2 regions of the Rhizobium sp. WYCCWR 11152 genome follow, and region 2 is predicted to be linked to the other one. Evidence: riboswitches for the same ligand, from Rfam matches in the RefSeq annotation. Region 2 holds a riboswitch; the other holds the start of a gene.
The links. Region 2 has a riboswitch for S-adenosylmethionine ahead of G9X67_RS22845 (O-succinylhomoserine sulfhydrylase). Riboswitches for the same ligand answer to the same signal wherever they lie in the genome.
Positions count from the first base shown of each region.

Region 1 (7,773 bases), on a different contig from region 2:
GCAGTTTGGCCATCGTTTCCTGTAATTCCGGCTCCATGCCTTCCAGCACTTCGTCGAAGATGATCCAGCGCGGGCGCACGAGAAGCAGCCGGGCAAATCCGATCGCTTTCTGCTGGTCGCCGTCGAGCATCTTGTCCCAGCGGGCGCGGGTATCGAGCCTTGCGATCAGCGAATGGAGACCAACCTTGTCGAGGGCCGCCTCGACGGCGGCTTTCTCGTAGGCTTCGGGACGTTCGGGAAAGGCCAGCGCCTCGCGCAGCGTGCCGCCGGGAACATAGGCAACCTGCGGAACGAAGAGCATGTCGTCGATTGGCGGCAGGCCTATCGTGCCGCTGCCGCACGGCCAGAGGCCGGCCATCGCCTGGAAGAGCAGCTTGCGATTGACGCTGTGATCGCCGTTGATCATGATCTTTTCGCCGGCCTTGATCACGACATCGGTTTCACGCAGGCGAAAACCGCCGCATTCCTCGATGTCTTCGCCGACCTTGGCGACGATCACCACATCCTTCAACGTCAGCGTGTCGGGCGCGGCGTTTTCATAGGCGATGCTGTCCTTGAGGTCGAAGTCCTCTTCCATCTCGACCAGCGCCTGGCGGAAATCGGTGACGCGCATCAGCGTGGCGCGCCATTCGGCGATCGGGCCGAAATTGGAGACATACCAGCGCAGCGCCGTGTTGACCTGGTTGAAGGCACCGACCGACATCATCAGCTGGCCGAGGGTGAGGCCGCCAGAGAAATAGGCGGGGGCGGCAACGATGATCGGGATGACGATCACCAGCCAGCCATAGCCGGCCGAAACCCAGGTGAGATTGGTATTGGCCATGGCAAGCCGCTTGACGACTGTCAGGACCGAGCTGATGTCGGTGTTGATGCGCCGGCGTTCGTTCTCCTCGCCGCGGGCAACAGTAATTGCCGGCATGTTCTCATTGGCATGCATCAGCGTGAAGCGAAGCTCGGCCTCTTTCGAAAAACGGTCGGCATTGAGCTTCACCAGCTTCCGACCGACGACCTGGCTCAGCACCGAGGCGGAAGCGGCATAGAAAATCGCCGCCCAGACCATGTAGCCTGGAATGGAGAAGCTATGGCCGCTGATGCGGAAGATGAAGCCGCTGGAAAGTTCCCAGAGCACGCCGATGAAGCTCACCAGAAGAATGGTCGACTGCAGCAGGCCGAGAACCAATCCCGTCGTGCTTTCGGCGAGGTTGCGGGAATCTTCGTGCAGGCGCTGGTCCGGATTGACGCCGATCAGGCCGCTGGAGGCAAGCCGCAGCGCCCGCTTGCGCTTCAGCCACTGGTCAACCAGATCGCGGGACAAGCCTTCGCGCATATAGAGCGCCGTCATCTGATTCAGCCAGGCCTGCAGCACGTTGAGCAGCAGCAGTGTGCCGGCGATCATCGCGAAGATTTCGAGTTGGTGGAAGAATTCGCCGAGGTCGCGGCGCTCCAGCGAGTCGTAGAAGGGCGCATTCCACTCGTTCAAAATGACCTGGCCGTAGGACGTCGCCAGGATAACGAGGATCAGCACGGTCGCCAGAAACAGCACCTTGCCACGCACTTCCGAATTCCAGAATGCTGAGAACATGACGCCGAGGCGATATGTCAGGCTTAAATCATACCCTACCCTATCCTGCCTCCGGATGCCCGGCCTCCCCTCGATTTTATCTGCCATTACGCTTTTCCAAATCGCCCATACCCTTATAAATAACATGGTGGCGTTACCGGTCTATCAACAGATTCTATCAGTCATTAAAGTGTGATGATGCTTGCATGAGTCTCTCCTGCATGTATTCGCCAGTTGATTCGCAATCCGACTGGGTCTAATTAAGGCCTCCGTGGTGATTTGGCCGGCCGGCTTGCAGCCACGTTAAAAAAGTCGCTAAAGGGCCGCGTGCGGACCGGTAGCGATTTTTGTCGCCGCCGGTTTTTTGTTTTTGATCGAGTGACCGCAATGCCCATCAAGATCCCCGATACGCTGCCCGCCTTCGAAACCCTGGTTCAGGAGGGTGTGCGGGTGATGACCGAGACGTTGGCGATCCGTCAGGATATCCGACCGTTGCAGATCGGGCTGCTCAACCTCATGCCGAACAAGATCAAGACCGAACTGCAGATGGCCCGTCTCGTCGGCGCCTCGCCGCTGCAGGTGGAGCTGTCGCTTATCCGTATCGGCGGCCACAAGGCGAAGAATACGTCCGAGGACCATCTGCTTGCCTTCTACCAGACCTGGGAAGAAGTAAAGCACCGCAAGTTCGACGGCTTCATCATCACCGGGGCGCCGATCGAGCTTTTGCCCTATGAGGATGTCACCTATTGGCCGGAGATGCAGGAGATTCTTGACTGGACGGAAACGAACGTCCATTCGACGATGAACGTCTGCTGGGGCGCGATGGCGGCAGTCTATCATTTTCACGGCGTTCCGAAATACGAGCTGAAAGAGAAGGCCTTCGGCGTCTACCGCCACCGGAACCTGAAGCCTTCCTCGATCTATCTCAACGGCTTTTCCGACAATTTCGAAGTGCCGGTGTCGCGCTGGACCGAAGTGCGCCGCGCCGATATCGAGAAATCCGAAAGCCTGGAGATCCTGATGGAGTCCAGCGAAATGGGCGTCTGCCTCGTGCATGAGAAGAGGGGCCGGCGGCTCTACATGTTCAACCACGTCGAATATGATTCCACGTCGCTTTCCGACGAGTATTTCCGCGACGTCAATGCCGGCGTGCCGATCAAGATGCCGCACAATTACTTCCCGCATAACGATCCGGCGCTTGCGCCGCAGAACCGCTGGCGCAGCCATGCGCATCTTTTGTTCGGCAACTGGATCAACGAAATCTACCAGACGACGCCCTTTGATGTGGAAGAGATCGGCAGCGATCTCTGACCGTTGCCGATCACGCCTGGAGCCGATGCCGCCGCACCACTGCTGTGGCTTTTCTTTCTGATCCGCCGGTTGCGGATCGAAGCAAATCCGGGCAGGTTCCTGTCCTGAAGCCTACCACACCGCGCGTCTTCGTCGGACGTGCAATGCACACTTTCAATCGCTGCACATTCCTCAAATCGATTCCGAATTGAGGAATTTTCAGCAGGGACAGAATGGACGGTCGATCATGTCGGATAAGTTGGAGCGGGACGTTTTCGGGCAGACGCAGGCGGGCGAGACCGTCTATCGCGTCGTGATCAAGGGCGGCGGGCTGACGGCCAAGATCATCAGCTGGGGCGCGGTCATCCAGGATCTGCGTCTCGAGGGACATGATGCGCCGCTGCAGCTCGGCTTCGACGATTTCGACAGCTACCTCCTCTATTCGTCCTACTTCGGCGCGACGCCCGGCCGCTGCGCCAACCGCGTCGGCGGCGGCAGGTTCACGCTTGACGACAAAGACTATCAGCTCGAACTGAATGAAAACGGCGTGACGCATCTGCATGGCGGCAGCGACAATATCGCCAAACGCAATTGGACGATCGTCGAGCATGACGTCGACCGCGTGGTGCTGAAGATCGTCGATCCCGATGGCCGCGCTGGCTATCCCGGCAATTGCACCATCCAGGCGACTTTCCGGGTGCATGGCAATGGTGAACTGTCGATCACCTATGAATCGACCAGCGACCAGCCGACGCTCGCCAATGTCTGCCAGCACGCCTATTTCAATCTCGACGGTCGCGAAGACGCGCTTGGCCACGACATCATGATTGCCGCCGATCACTATCTGCCGACCGATGAGAAGCAGGTGCCGACCGGTGAGATCCGTCCCGTCGAGGGCACGGAATTCGATTTCCGCGAGATGGCGCCGATGAAGCGTTTCGTCGGCAGCCAACAAGCGTTTTACGACCATAATTTCTGCCTGTCGGGCGAGCGTACCGCCAAGCGGAGCGTCGCGCTTGCCCGCAGCCTCTATTCCGGTGTGTCGCTGGAAGTGCGCAGCACGGAGCCAGGCGTGCAGTTCTATGCCGGCTTCAAGCTCGATGTCGCGGCGCCCGGCATCGGCGGGCGCAAATACGGCCCATTCGCCGGCTTCTGCCTGGAGACACAGGTCTGGCCGGATGCCATCAATCACCAAGGTTTTCCGAATGCGGTCCTGCGCCCCGGCGAAGTGCTGCGCCAGGAGACGGATTATATCTTCACCAAGAACTGAGCGCCCCGCGGACGCACGACTGTCAAATTTGATCGCTATGAAACCCTTGCCGGTCCGCCGCCGGCGAGGGTTTTTTCTTTCTGCGCTCGATTCTGTCTTGCCGATTGGTTCTATATAGGTTCTATTGTGTGCCCATGGATAGAACCAGTCTGATAGCGGAACTGAACAGCCGCGGCCTGCGTGACGAGGCGCTGACCGGACCGCTCTACAAGCGGCTGGCGCAGACGCTGACCGGCCTCATTCAGGAAGGGCTGCTGAAGCCCGGCACCGCACTCCCGGGTGAGCGCGACCTTGCCGAGGCTCTGAAGCTCGGCCGTGTCACCGTGCGCACCGCCTATCGCGATCTGATGGCATCCGGCGCACTGGAATCGCGCCATGGAAGCGGTACTTTCGTATCGAGCAGGGTGGAACGCATGGAACAGTCGCTGTGGCGGCTTTCCTCCTTCTCCGCCGACATGCGCTCGCGCGGGCGTCTGCCGGCCGCACGGATATTGTCGCGGGCGGTCAACACGCCGTCGCCGGAGGAATCCTTCCTGCTCGGCCTCGGCGGCGACGAGCCGGTGCTGAGACTCGACCGCTTGCGCCTTGCCGACGGCCTGCCGCTGGCGATCGAACGCGCCGTGGTGCCGATCAAGTTCCTGGGGCACGATGCCGGCGGCGAGGGATCGCTCTACGATGCGCTGACGGCCAGTGGCCATAGGCCCGTGCGCGCGCTGCAGCGGTTGACGGCGGTCACGCTTGATCCGTCCTCCGCCGCGATTCTGAACGTCAAATCAGGCGCGCCGGCGCTTCTGATCGAACGTGTCTCGCGCCTGGAAGACCAACGCGTCGTCGAATACACCCGCTCGCATTATCGCGGCGATGCCTATGATTTCGTTGCCGAATTGAGAATCGGAGATGACCTATGAATGACAACCAGTCACTGATGCTGCAGGAAGCCGGCCAATCGCCAGAGGTGGTCGCCACGCTGCTCGAAAAGGAAAAACCGGTCTTTGCCGAGATCGCCCGGCTGTTTTCGTCCGCCCGCCCGAGCGTGGTGACGACGGCGGCGCGCGGCTCCTCGGACCACGCCGCCACCTTTTTCAAATATCTGTTCGAGATCACCTGTGGCGTTCCGGTCGCCTCGGTCGGCCCGTCGATCGCTTCGGTCTATGGTGCGGCGCTGCATCTGAAGGGCGGTGTCCATTTCACCGTCTCGCAGTCGGGTGCCAGCCCCGACATCGTCGCGCTGCAGGATGCAGCGAAGAAGGGCGGAGCAACGACGATCGCCGTCGTCAACGTCACCGATAGCCCACTTGCGAAGCAGGCCGACATCGTTCTCGGTCTCAATGCCGGCGCGGAAAAGAGTGTCGCGGCGACAAAATCCTTCATCGCCTCGGTCGCCGCCCTTTCCGGGGTGACGGCTGCGATCGGCGGTGCGTCCGATTTGCAGGCGGCGCTCGGCAAGCTGCCGGAGGCGCTGTCGGCGACCGCCGGGATCGACACGGCGGCAGCCGAGGAGGTGCTCTTCAACGCGACCTCGCTTTATACGGCCGGCCGCGGCCCAGCCTTCGCGATCGCGCTCGAAGCTGCGCTGAAGGCCAAGGAAACCTCCGGCCTGCATGCCGAAGCCTTTTCGCTGGCGGAACTGATGCATGGCCCGATGCGCCTGGTGCAGCCGGGCTTCCCGATCGTCGCCTTTGCGCCTGACGACGCGGCCTTCGCCAACAATGTGCAGGCGCTGGAACGCCTGCAGAAACTCGGCGCCACCACCGTCGGCTTCTCGACGCAGCCGCTTTCCGGCGTCCATCTGCGCGTACCGACGACGGGCAACGGCCTTGTCGATCCGCTGGTGTCGCTGCTTGTCTACTACCGGCTGATCGAGTCGGTGACGCGCCGCAAGGGCTTCGATCCCGACAAGCCGGCAAACCTGCTCAAGGTGACGGAGACGGTCTGATGGCCCGCAAGATCTTCCTCGGCGCCCGCATTTTCGACGGCGAGCGCTTCCACGACGACAAAGCCCTCATCGTTGCCGGCGGCCGCGTCGAAGCGATCGTCGCAAGAAATGATCTGCCGGACGGCGAGGTGGTGACGCTTGCCGGTGGTGTTTTGTCGGCCGGCTTCATCGATGCGCAGGTCAATGGCGGCGCCGGGCGGATGCTGAACGACCAGCCTTCCGTTGCCTCGATGGACATCATCGCCGGCGGGCACCGTCCCTATGGCACTACGTCGCTGCTGCCGACGCTGATCACCGACACATCAGAGGCCTCCATTGCCGCCATCGAGGCCGCCAAGGAGGCAGTGAAAATGAACCGCGGCGTCGCCGGCTTGCATCTCGAAGGCCCGCATCTGGCGCCTGCGAGGAAGGGCGCGCATCTGGCCGAACTGATGCGGCCGGTGGAGGACCGCGATGTCAAAGCCTTCATCCGGGCGCGCGAGGCGATCGGCACGCTGCTGGTCACCATGGCCGCCGAGCAGGTGACGGTTGCCCAGGTGCGCGAGCTTGCGGAAGCCGGCGTCACCGTCAGCATCGGCCATTCCGATTGTTCGAGCGAGGCGGCGGAAGAACGTTTCGATGCCGGCGCGCGGGGCGTCACGCATCTCTTCAACGCCATGAGCCAGTTGGGACACCGGGCGCCCGGTCTCGTCGGCGCGGCGATCGATCATCCTTCGACCTGGTGCGGCATCATCGCCGACGGCCATCATGTCGATCCGAAGGCCCTGCGCACGGCGCTGCGCGCCAAACGCGGCGAAGGCAAGCTGTTCTTCGTCACCGACGCGATGTCGCTCGTCGGGTCGGAAAAGGACTCGTTCACGCTGAACGGGCGCACCGTCCGGCGCGAAAGGGGCGGCTTCTGCTCGAAGCTGGTGCTGTCCGACGGCACGCTGGCCGGTTCCGACGTCGACATGATCTCGACGATCCGTTACGGCGTCACCTATCTCGACCTGACGCTCGCCGAGGCCTTGCGCATGGCGACCCTTTATCCCGCGCGGTTTCTCAGGCTTGCCGATCGCGGCCATCTTTCGCCGGGCGCGCGTGCCGATCTCGTGCATCTCACCGATGCGCTTGCCGTCACCGCCATCTGGCTCGGCGGCGAAGTAGCCTGAAATCAAGGATAAGCCGGATGACTGACATTACCGATGCCTACTTCTCCAATCTGATCGGCCGGCTGGAAGAACTCAAGCAGACGCTTGCCCAGCCGATGGCGCAGGCAGCAGCGGTCATCCTCGATGCTGCCCATGGCGACAAGCGCGTCTATGTCTTCGGCACCGGCCATTCGCATATGCTGGCGGAAGAGGTGCACTATCGTGCCGGCGGGCTCGCCTTCACCGTGCCGGTACTCGTCGGCTCGGCCATGCTGCACGAGGGCGCGGTCATCAGTTCGGTCTATGAGCGCACGCAGGGCCTGGTGCGGCCGATGCTGGAGCGTTACGGCATGCAGCCGGGCGATGTCATCATCATCGCCTCCAATTCGGGTGTGAACGCCGCGCCGATCGAGGCCGCCGACTATGCGCGCGAAATCGGCGCAAAGGTGATTGCCATCACTTCGATCGCCTACTCCTCAGCGATCGCCAATGGCCGCCGGCGGCTTGCCGACGTGGCCGATGTGGTGCTCGACAACGGGCTGCCACCGGGTGACGCCGTTGTCGATCTCGAAGGCACGGGGCTTCG
Region 1 is NZ_JABFCP010000020.1:303,737-311,509, reverse strand. Features, by position in the region: gene G9X67_RS28935 (ABC transporter ATP-binding protein/permease) at 1-1,708, opposite strand, end outside; SAM riboswitch at 1,823-1,900, shown strand; gene metA (homoserine O-succinyltransferase) at 1,949-2,872, shown strand; gene G9X67_RS28925 (aldose epimerase family protein) at 3,099-4,121, shown strand; gene G9X67_RS28920 (GntR family transcriptional regulator) at 4,256-5,029, shown strand; gene G9X67_RS28915 (SIS domain-containing protein) at 5,026-6,057, shown strand; gene nagA (N-acetylglucosamine-6-phosphate deacetylase) at 6,057-7,208, shown strand; gene G9X67_RS28905 (SIS domain-containing protein) at 7,226-7,773, shown strand, end outside.
Region 1: linked by a shared signal. The riboswitch ahead of metA (homoserine O-succinyltransferase) and the one ahead of G9X67_RS22845 (O-succinylhomoserine sulfhydrylase) in region 2 are both predicted to bind S-adenosylmethionine.

Region 2 (7,773 bases):
GCCTGCTGTTGATCCTCGACGAGGTCCAGACCGGCGTCGGCCGCACCGGCAAGCTCTTCGCTCATGAATGGTCGGGCGTCACCCCCGACATCATGGCTGTTGCCAAGGGCATCGGCGGCGGTTTCCCGCTCGGCGCCTGTCTTGCCACATCAGAGGCCGCCTCCGGCATGAAGGCCGGCACGCATGGCTCGACCTATGGCGGCAATCCGCTTGCCATGGCCGTCGGCAGCGCCGTGCTCGACATCATTCTTGCCGATGGCTTCCTCCAGCAGGTGCGCGACGTCGCACTTGTCTTCCGGCAGGGCCTCGCCTCGCTGAAGGATCGTTATCCCGATGTGATCGAGGATATCAGGGGCGAGGGCCTTTTGCTCGGCATCAAGGCTGCCGTTCCCTCAGCCGAACTGCTGCAGGCGATCCGCGCCGCCCATCTGCTCGGCGTGCCCGCCGGCGATAATGTCATCCGCCTTCTTCCGCCGCTCGTGGTCACCGCCGAGGAAGCCCGCGAGGGCCTTGCCCGCGTCGAGCGCGCCGCCGAGAGCATCCGCGCTTCCAAGATCAAGAAGACGGCTTGAAGAAATTGCCGCCTTCGGGCGCAGCACAGGTAAGAAGACGATATGAGCCCAAAACACTTCCTCGATCTTTCGGCAGTCACATCAGCCGATCTCAGAACCATCATGAACGATGCGCTTTCCCGCAAGCAGGCCTTCAAGGCAGGCACGGGCGACAAGCCGCTCGCCGGCAAGATGCTGGCGATGATCTTCGAGAAGCCGTCGACGCGCACCCGTGTCTCCTTCGACGTCGGCATGCGCCAGCTCGGCGGCGAAACGCTGTTCCTGTCCGGCACCGAGATGCAGCTTGGCCGCGCCGAGACGATCGGCGACACCGCCAAGGTGCTGTCGCGCTATGTCGATGCGATCATGATCCGCACGACCGACCATAACCGGATGCTGGAGCTTGCCGAGCACGCGACCGTGCCCGTGATCAATGCGCTGACGGATGACACCCATCCCTGCCAGATCATGGCCGATATCATGACCTTCGAAGAGCACCGCGGCCCGATCAAGGGCAAGACCATCGCCTGGACCGGCGACGGCAACAATGTGCTGCATTCGCTGGTCGAGGGTGCCGCGCGTTTCGGCTACCGCATGAACATGGCCGTACCCCTTGGCTCCGAGCCCAAGGATCACTATCTGAACTGGGCCCGCAATGAGGGCGCCGAAATCATGCTCTGCCATGATGCCGACCGTGCGGTCGCCGGCGTCGATTGCGTGGTGACCGATACCTGGGTCTCCATGAATCAGGAACATCGGGCCCGGGGTCACAATGTCTTCCAGCCTTATCAGGTCAACGCGGCCTTGATGGCCAAAGCCGGCAATGATGCATTGTTCATGCATTGCCTGCCCGCCCATCGCGGTGAGGAAGTGACTGATGATGTGATCGACGGTCCGCAATCCGTGGTCTTCGATGAAGCGGAAAACCGTCTTCATGCGCAGAAGTCGATTCTTGCTTGGTGCCTGGGCGCGATCTGAACCATAATCGGACGTCGCGAGAGACAGACTCGCGACCGCGTGAGCGAAGGGCACGCTGGCCCATCGCTCTGAAACTAGGAGTGAAAAGCCATGGCAGAAGCTGCAGCCGCCCTCGGCCAGTTCGATTTCGCCGGCGATGACCATGTCGTCCCCTTCCAGGTGGAGGGGCTGGATGTGCGCGGCCGCGCCGTCCAGCTCGGCCCGATGCTCGATGCCATCCTCGAGCGCCATCATTATCCCGCACCCGTTGCCCGGCTGCTTGCCGAAGTCGTCGTGCTGACGGTGCTGCTCGGCACGTCGCTGAAGTTCGACGGCAAGTTCACGGTGCAGACCAAGGGCGACGGCCCGGTCGATCTTCTCGTCGCCGATTTCTCGACGCCGGAAAATGTCCGCGCCTATGCCCGTTTCGATCAGGCGCTGCTCAACAAGGCCGTCGAGTCAGGCGAAACCGAGCCTGAGCAATTGCTCGGCAAGGGCATTCTCGCCTTCACCATCGACCAGGGCAAGTTCAGCCAGCCCTACCAGGGCATCGTTCCGCTCGACGGCACCACGCTGGAAGAAATTGCCGGCGTCTATTTCCGCCAATCGGAGCAGATCCCGACGCGCGTCCGTCTCGCCGCGGCCGAACTCTTCGACCGTGACGATGCGGGAAAGCCGCGCCATCGCTGGCGGGCAGGCGGCCTCGTTGCCCAGTTCCTGCCGGAAGCGCCGGAGCGCATGCGCCAGCCGGATCTCCACGGCGGCGACGGCGACACCGGCAGCCGCCCGCATGGCGAGGACGATGCCTGGCTCGAAGCACGTTCGCTGGTCGAGACCATCGACGCCGATGAACTGACCGACCCCCTGGTTGGTACCGAGCGGCTGCTGTTCCGCCTGTTCCACGAGCGAGGCGTGCGCGTCTACGAACCGCGCGCCGTCTTCGACCGCTGCAGCTGCTCGCGCGACAAGATCAAGGGCGTGCTGAAGGGCTTTTCGGCCGAGGAGATCGAAGCCAGCCAGGAAGATGGCGAAATCGCCGTCACCTGCGAATTCTGCTCGACCACCTATCGCTTCGAGCCGGCCGAACTTCAGCCGGCTGAATAGGCGCGGTTAAGGACACACACAGCGAACAATAAAAGATTAGCGATGATACAGCACGGTGACTCGACTTTGCGTAGTCACTGTGCACCTATTCTGTTTCATTGGTTCTGGCCTAAGAAAGCGGGATGGGGCGTTGATGCGACTTTTGTTTTTTGTACTCGCACTCATAGCTGCGATGCCACGATTGAGCTTGGCTGATGACGAGACAGTCCAATGGAAAGAAGTCGGCGGCTGGAAAGTGGTCGTCGACAAGACTCTAGGCAACGGCTGCTTTGTTCTGACTTCCTTTGAAGACGGCACGGTTTTTCGTCTTGGCTTCAATTATGTCAAAAAGGAAAGTCCTTTTTACATTCTGATCGGAAATGTAAACTGGAAATCCTTGGAAGACGGCAAGCAGTATCCCCTTGAATTTTATTTAGATCGCTCAAAGTGGACGGTTGATGCGAGCGCCGTGGACCTTGATGGCTTTAAGGCATTATGGATCGACTTCAAGGATTCGAGCTTGGTTGCCGAGTTCGCTCGTAAATTGAGCTTTCGCGCGACCTTTAATGGAAAAGAGATTGTTGCCCTGAGTTTAAAAAATTCCGTCAAGGCAACCGACGAGATGCTCGCCTGCCAAAAAGCGGTAAATGCTGCCGTTGCCCAACAGCCGGCACCGCCACAATCAAAAGATCCATTTGAAGCAAAGCCAGGTACTCAGGCCTCGGATCCTTTTGACCTTTAAAGCATGTCTCGCCAAAGTGTGCAGCGGTTTTGCTGCAAAGACATGCGAAAAACAAAGACCTAAAGTGCGGTACGCGAATCTGAAGGATCGCGACGCGCTTTAGTAGATGACTGATGAAAATGACGTCTGGATCCCTTGCGCCCGATAGGACGCGCTTAGGCCTTCTGCCGCCTTCAACCCGCGCTCGATTTTGGGATCATGCGTTTAGTTAAGCACCCGCAGCAGCCCCGGGGAGTCCAGCGAGAAGGCGGGGATGTCGACATCGAACATCTCGCCGTCGTCCGTTTCCATCTGGTAATGGCCGAACATCAGCCCTGAGGGTGTGTCGAGCGGGCAGCCGGAGGAATATTCGTAGGTGTCGCCGGGGCTGAGCCGCGGCTGCTCGCCGACGACGCCGGGGCCGGTCACCTCGTCCACCTGGCCGTTCTGGTCGGTGATGTTCCAGTAACGGTTGACCAGCCGAACGGCTATGCCGGAATTGTTGCTGATGACAATCCGGTAACCCCAGACATAGCGGTCGTCTTCCGGATCGGATTGCTCCTCCAGATAGAACGGCTCGACGACTACTTCGATCTCTCTTGTGAGGGCGCGATACATGCCTTGCACCTTAGTCAAGATATGTTACCCGTATCTTATAAGAGGCCCTGTCCGTCAAGAAACGGAACAATTATCATCGCTGAAATGGCTGTGATCCGAGGGGTTTTCGATCGTTAAGCCTAATTGTCAGTGTTAATTCCGTTTCGGAACGCCGCGGCGAGCGAACTTGTTCCCCCCGGTCTCACCTTGGTGAGATCCGGCCTCACCCAGTGAGGTCCGGCACGGCCTCACCTTGGTGAGATCCGGCCGAACCCGGGTGGGGTCCGGCCGTCATGACTGTCGATCAGGCCGAGACCTTGGCAAGCGCCTTCGCGAAATCCTCGATCAGGTCGTCGGTATCCTCGATGCCGGCCGAAAGGCGGACCGTACCCGGAGAAATGCCGAGTTCGGCGCGTGCCTCTTCGGTCAGGTTCTTGTGCGTCGTCGTTGCCGGATGGGTGATCAGGCTCTTGCTGTCGCCGAGATTGTTGGAGATCTTGATGATCTCGAGCGCGTTCTGCAGCGCGAAGGCCGCATCCTTGCCGCCCTTCAGCTCGAAGGCGACCAGCGTCGAGCCGCCGGTCATCTGCTTGGCGATGATATCGGCCTGCGGATGGTCCTTGCGGCCGGGATAGATGACCTTGGCGACCTTGCCTTGCTCGGCCAGGAAATCGGCGATCTTCGCCGCATTCTCGGTCTGCTGGCGCACACGCAGCGGCAGCGTCTCGATGCCCTTCAGCAGCGTCCAGGCATTGAACGGCGACATGGCCGGGCCGGTATGGCGGAAATAGTCGTGCAGGTTCTCGTCGATCCATTCCTTGTCGGAAAGGACGACGCCGCCGAGGCAGCGGCCCTGTCCGTCAATATGCTTGGTGGCGGAATAGACGACGATATGGGCGCCGAGCTCCAAGGGCTTCTGGAAGAGCGGTGTCGCGAAAACGTTGTCGACGACGACCTTGGCGCCGATCTGGTTGGCGAGCTTGGCAACGCCTGCGATATCGATCACTTCGAGCGTCGGATTGGTCGGGCTTTCCAGGAAGAACACCTTGGTCTTCGGCGTGATCGCCTTTTCCCAGTTCGCCAGATCCCGGCCGTCGATCAGCGTGCAGTCAATGCCGTATTTCGGCGCCAGCGTCTCGACGACCCAGCGGCAGGAGCCGAACAGGGCACGCGCGGCGACGATATGATCGCCGGCCTTTAGCTGGCAGAGGATCGCCGCGGTGACGGCGGCCATGCCGGAAGCGGTGGCGCGGGCGTCTTCGGCGCCTTCCAGCATGCACATGCGCTTTTCGAACATGTCGTTGGTCGGGCTGCCGTAGCGGGCGTAGATGAAGCCCTCCGTCTCGCCCTTGAAGCGGGCTTCGGCCGCCTCCGACGTCTCGTAGACGAAGCCTTGGGTGAGATAGATTGCCTCGGACGTCTCGCCATATTGCGAACGCAGCGTGCCACCGTGGACGAGTTGGGTTGCCGGGCGCCAGGTCTTGCTCATGCCATCACCTTCACATAACAAAAAAACCGGTCGCAAAAGCAGACCGGTTTCAACCCGGTCTTTTTAGCCACTTATTTAACGTGGCTGCAAGCCGACCGGCCAAATCACCACGGGATAATTCTGCAATACTGCTGTTAGCTGCTTGCGTCAATTCCCCGAGTTTGGTTTTGTCGGCGCAAATGATGGATGAGGCATGATGGCTCGCGAAACGGGAATTCTGGCGGATCGCGCGATCTCCGCGCTGTTCGAAACGGGGCGTCTGATCTCCGAGCGGGAGCTGGACCGCGACCAGATCCAGCCGGCAAGCCTCGACCTGCGCTTGGGCGGCAAGGCTTTTCGCGTGCGCGCCAGCTTCATGCCCGGCCCCTCGCATCTGGTATCCGACAAGCTCGACCGGCTGAGCCTGCATGTGATCGACCTCTCCGAAGGCGCGGTGCTTGAAACCGGCTGCGTCTATATCGTGCCGTTGATGGAGAGCTTAGCGCTGCCGGCCGAGATGTCGGCATCGGCCAACCCGAAGAGCTCGACCGGGCGCCTCGATATCTTCACCCGCGTCATCACCGATTACGCCCAGGAATTCGACAAGATTCCATCAGGCTATTCCGGCCCGCTCTATCTCGAAATCAGCCCGCGCACCTTCCCGATCGTCGTGCGCCGCGGCTCACGCCTGTCGCAGATCCGTTTCCGCGTCGGCCAGGCCCTGCTCGGCGAGCCGGAACTTTTGAAGCTGCATGAAAGCGAGACGCTGGTTGCCAGCAAGCTGCCCAATGTTTCCGGCGGCGGCATTGCCCTGTCGATCGACCTCGCCGGAGACAAGGACGGCCTGATCGGCTATCGCGGCAAACATCACACTGCCGTCGTCGACGTCGACAAGAAGGCCGAGCACGACCTCTTCGATTTCTGGGAACCGCTCCACAGCCGCGGCCGTAACGAGCTGATCCTCGATCCCGATGAGTTCTATATCCTCGTCTCGCGCGAGGCCGTGCATGTGCCGCCGGATTACGCAGCCGAGATGACCCCCTTCGATCCGCTGGTCGGCGAATTCCGCGTCCATTATGCCGGCTTCTTCGATCCGGGCTTCGGCCATGCGCCTGCCGGCGGACGCGGCAGCCGCGCGGTGCTCGAAGTGCGCAGCCACGAAGTGCCCTTCATCCTCGAAGACGGCCAGATCGTCGGCCGCCTCGTCTACGAACATATGCAGGAAAAGCCCGCCAGCCTCTACGGCTCCGGCCTCGGCTCCAACTACCAGGCCCAGGGCCTGAAACTCTCGAAACACTTCCGCATCTGAAGCGTTGCACCCGGCGCGACTTGACAGCGGCCCCCATCTGTTGGAAATCTCGCATCATCGCGGGTGTAGCTCAATGGTAGAGCAGCAGCTTCCCAAGCTGAATACGAGGGTTCGATTCCCTTCACCCGCTCCAGCTGCCCCGGCCGTCCGTTCGCCGCCTTTTGAAGGCGCTTCGCAATCTTTTATGAAAAGGGTTGCGCGCAGGCATCGGCTCCTACAAGGATACAGATGGCGCCTCGGCCGCGCGCAACCCCTAGCTTCGCCTTTATTTGGTCTTACTGACGCTCGTCTCAATCCTCCCCAATTGAGACCTCACGTAGTCGCCGTGGCGAAGCTTTGCGAATTCGTCGGTGGCTTGTGCCGGTGCGCTCTTGAAAACGTACCATTCACCGTCCGGTTCGCGTTTCTGATAGATCAGGCCGCCCTTCTTGCGGTGGCTGAAGCAGGTGATTGCCGTCGCCGTTCCGGTCTTGGCGTGCCAGTCGGCGTTGAAGCAGAGTTTCCCCGACTCCGTGATGAACCAGCGGCCCGTGCCGAAGGACGGCGAGCCATTTTCCCGCGACCAGGCGGTAAAGCGACGCGCCTTTGCGGAGAAGTAGCCGGCGCCGGCTTTCCACATCCAGGAATTCTGGTTGTAGAGCCGATAGATTTCCGCGCTGCTCATCGGCTTTGCGGTCTCGATCCCCGCAGGCTCATTGGTTCCGGCAGCGGACGCGGCCGTGGCGATACCGCTGGTCAGGGCCGCGGCCAGGAACATTTTTTGAAGCATGGACATGTTCAGGTTCCTTCTTGTTCAATTGATGCTTTGGCGGACGACCCGCCAGTCGGGGCGGCCATAGCCGTCCGGCCACGGATAGACTTCACGGTCGTTGAAGTAGATAACGGCGCTGAGCGCCGGGAACTGGGGATAGCGTTTCGTTACGCTCTCAGCCCAGTTTCGCACGAAGGAATCGCCGCCTTCGTAGCCGAGTTCGGCAACCATGATGGGCTTGCCGTAACCAGCGACACGGGCGTATCCGGGCGCAAGGTGTTCGGCAAACGTCTGGTCACGGCCAGTCTTGTCTCTGTCGTATTGCTCCAGGCCAAA
Region 2 is NZ_JABFCP010000011.1:266,726-274,498, reverse strand. Features, by position in the region: gene G9X67_RS22870 (aspartate aminotransferase family protein) at 1-572, shown strand, start outside; gene argF (ornithine carbamoyltransferase) at 615-1,529, shown strand; gene G9X67_RS22860 (Hsp33 family molecular chaperone) at 1,620-2,612, shown strand; gene G9X67_RS22855 (hypothetical protein) at 2,746-3,333, shown strand; gene apaG (Co2+/Mg2+ efflux protein ApaG) at 3,538-3,930, opposite strand; gene G9X67_RS22845 (O-succinylhomoserine sulfhydrylase) at 4,214-5,398, opposite strand; SAM riboswitch at 5,441-5,519, opposite strand; gene G9X67_RS22840 (2'-deoxycytidine 5'-triphosphate deaminase) at 5,592-6,686, shown strand; tRNA gene G9X67_RS22835 (tRNA-Gly) at 6,746-6,819, shown strand; gene G9X67_RS22830 (DUF995 domain-containing protein) at 6,952-7,461, opposite strand; gene G9X67_RS22825 (glycoside hydrolase family 26 protein) at 7,480-7,773, opposite strand, start outside.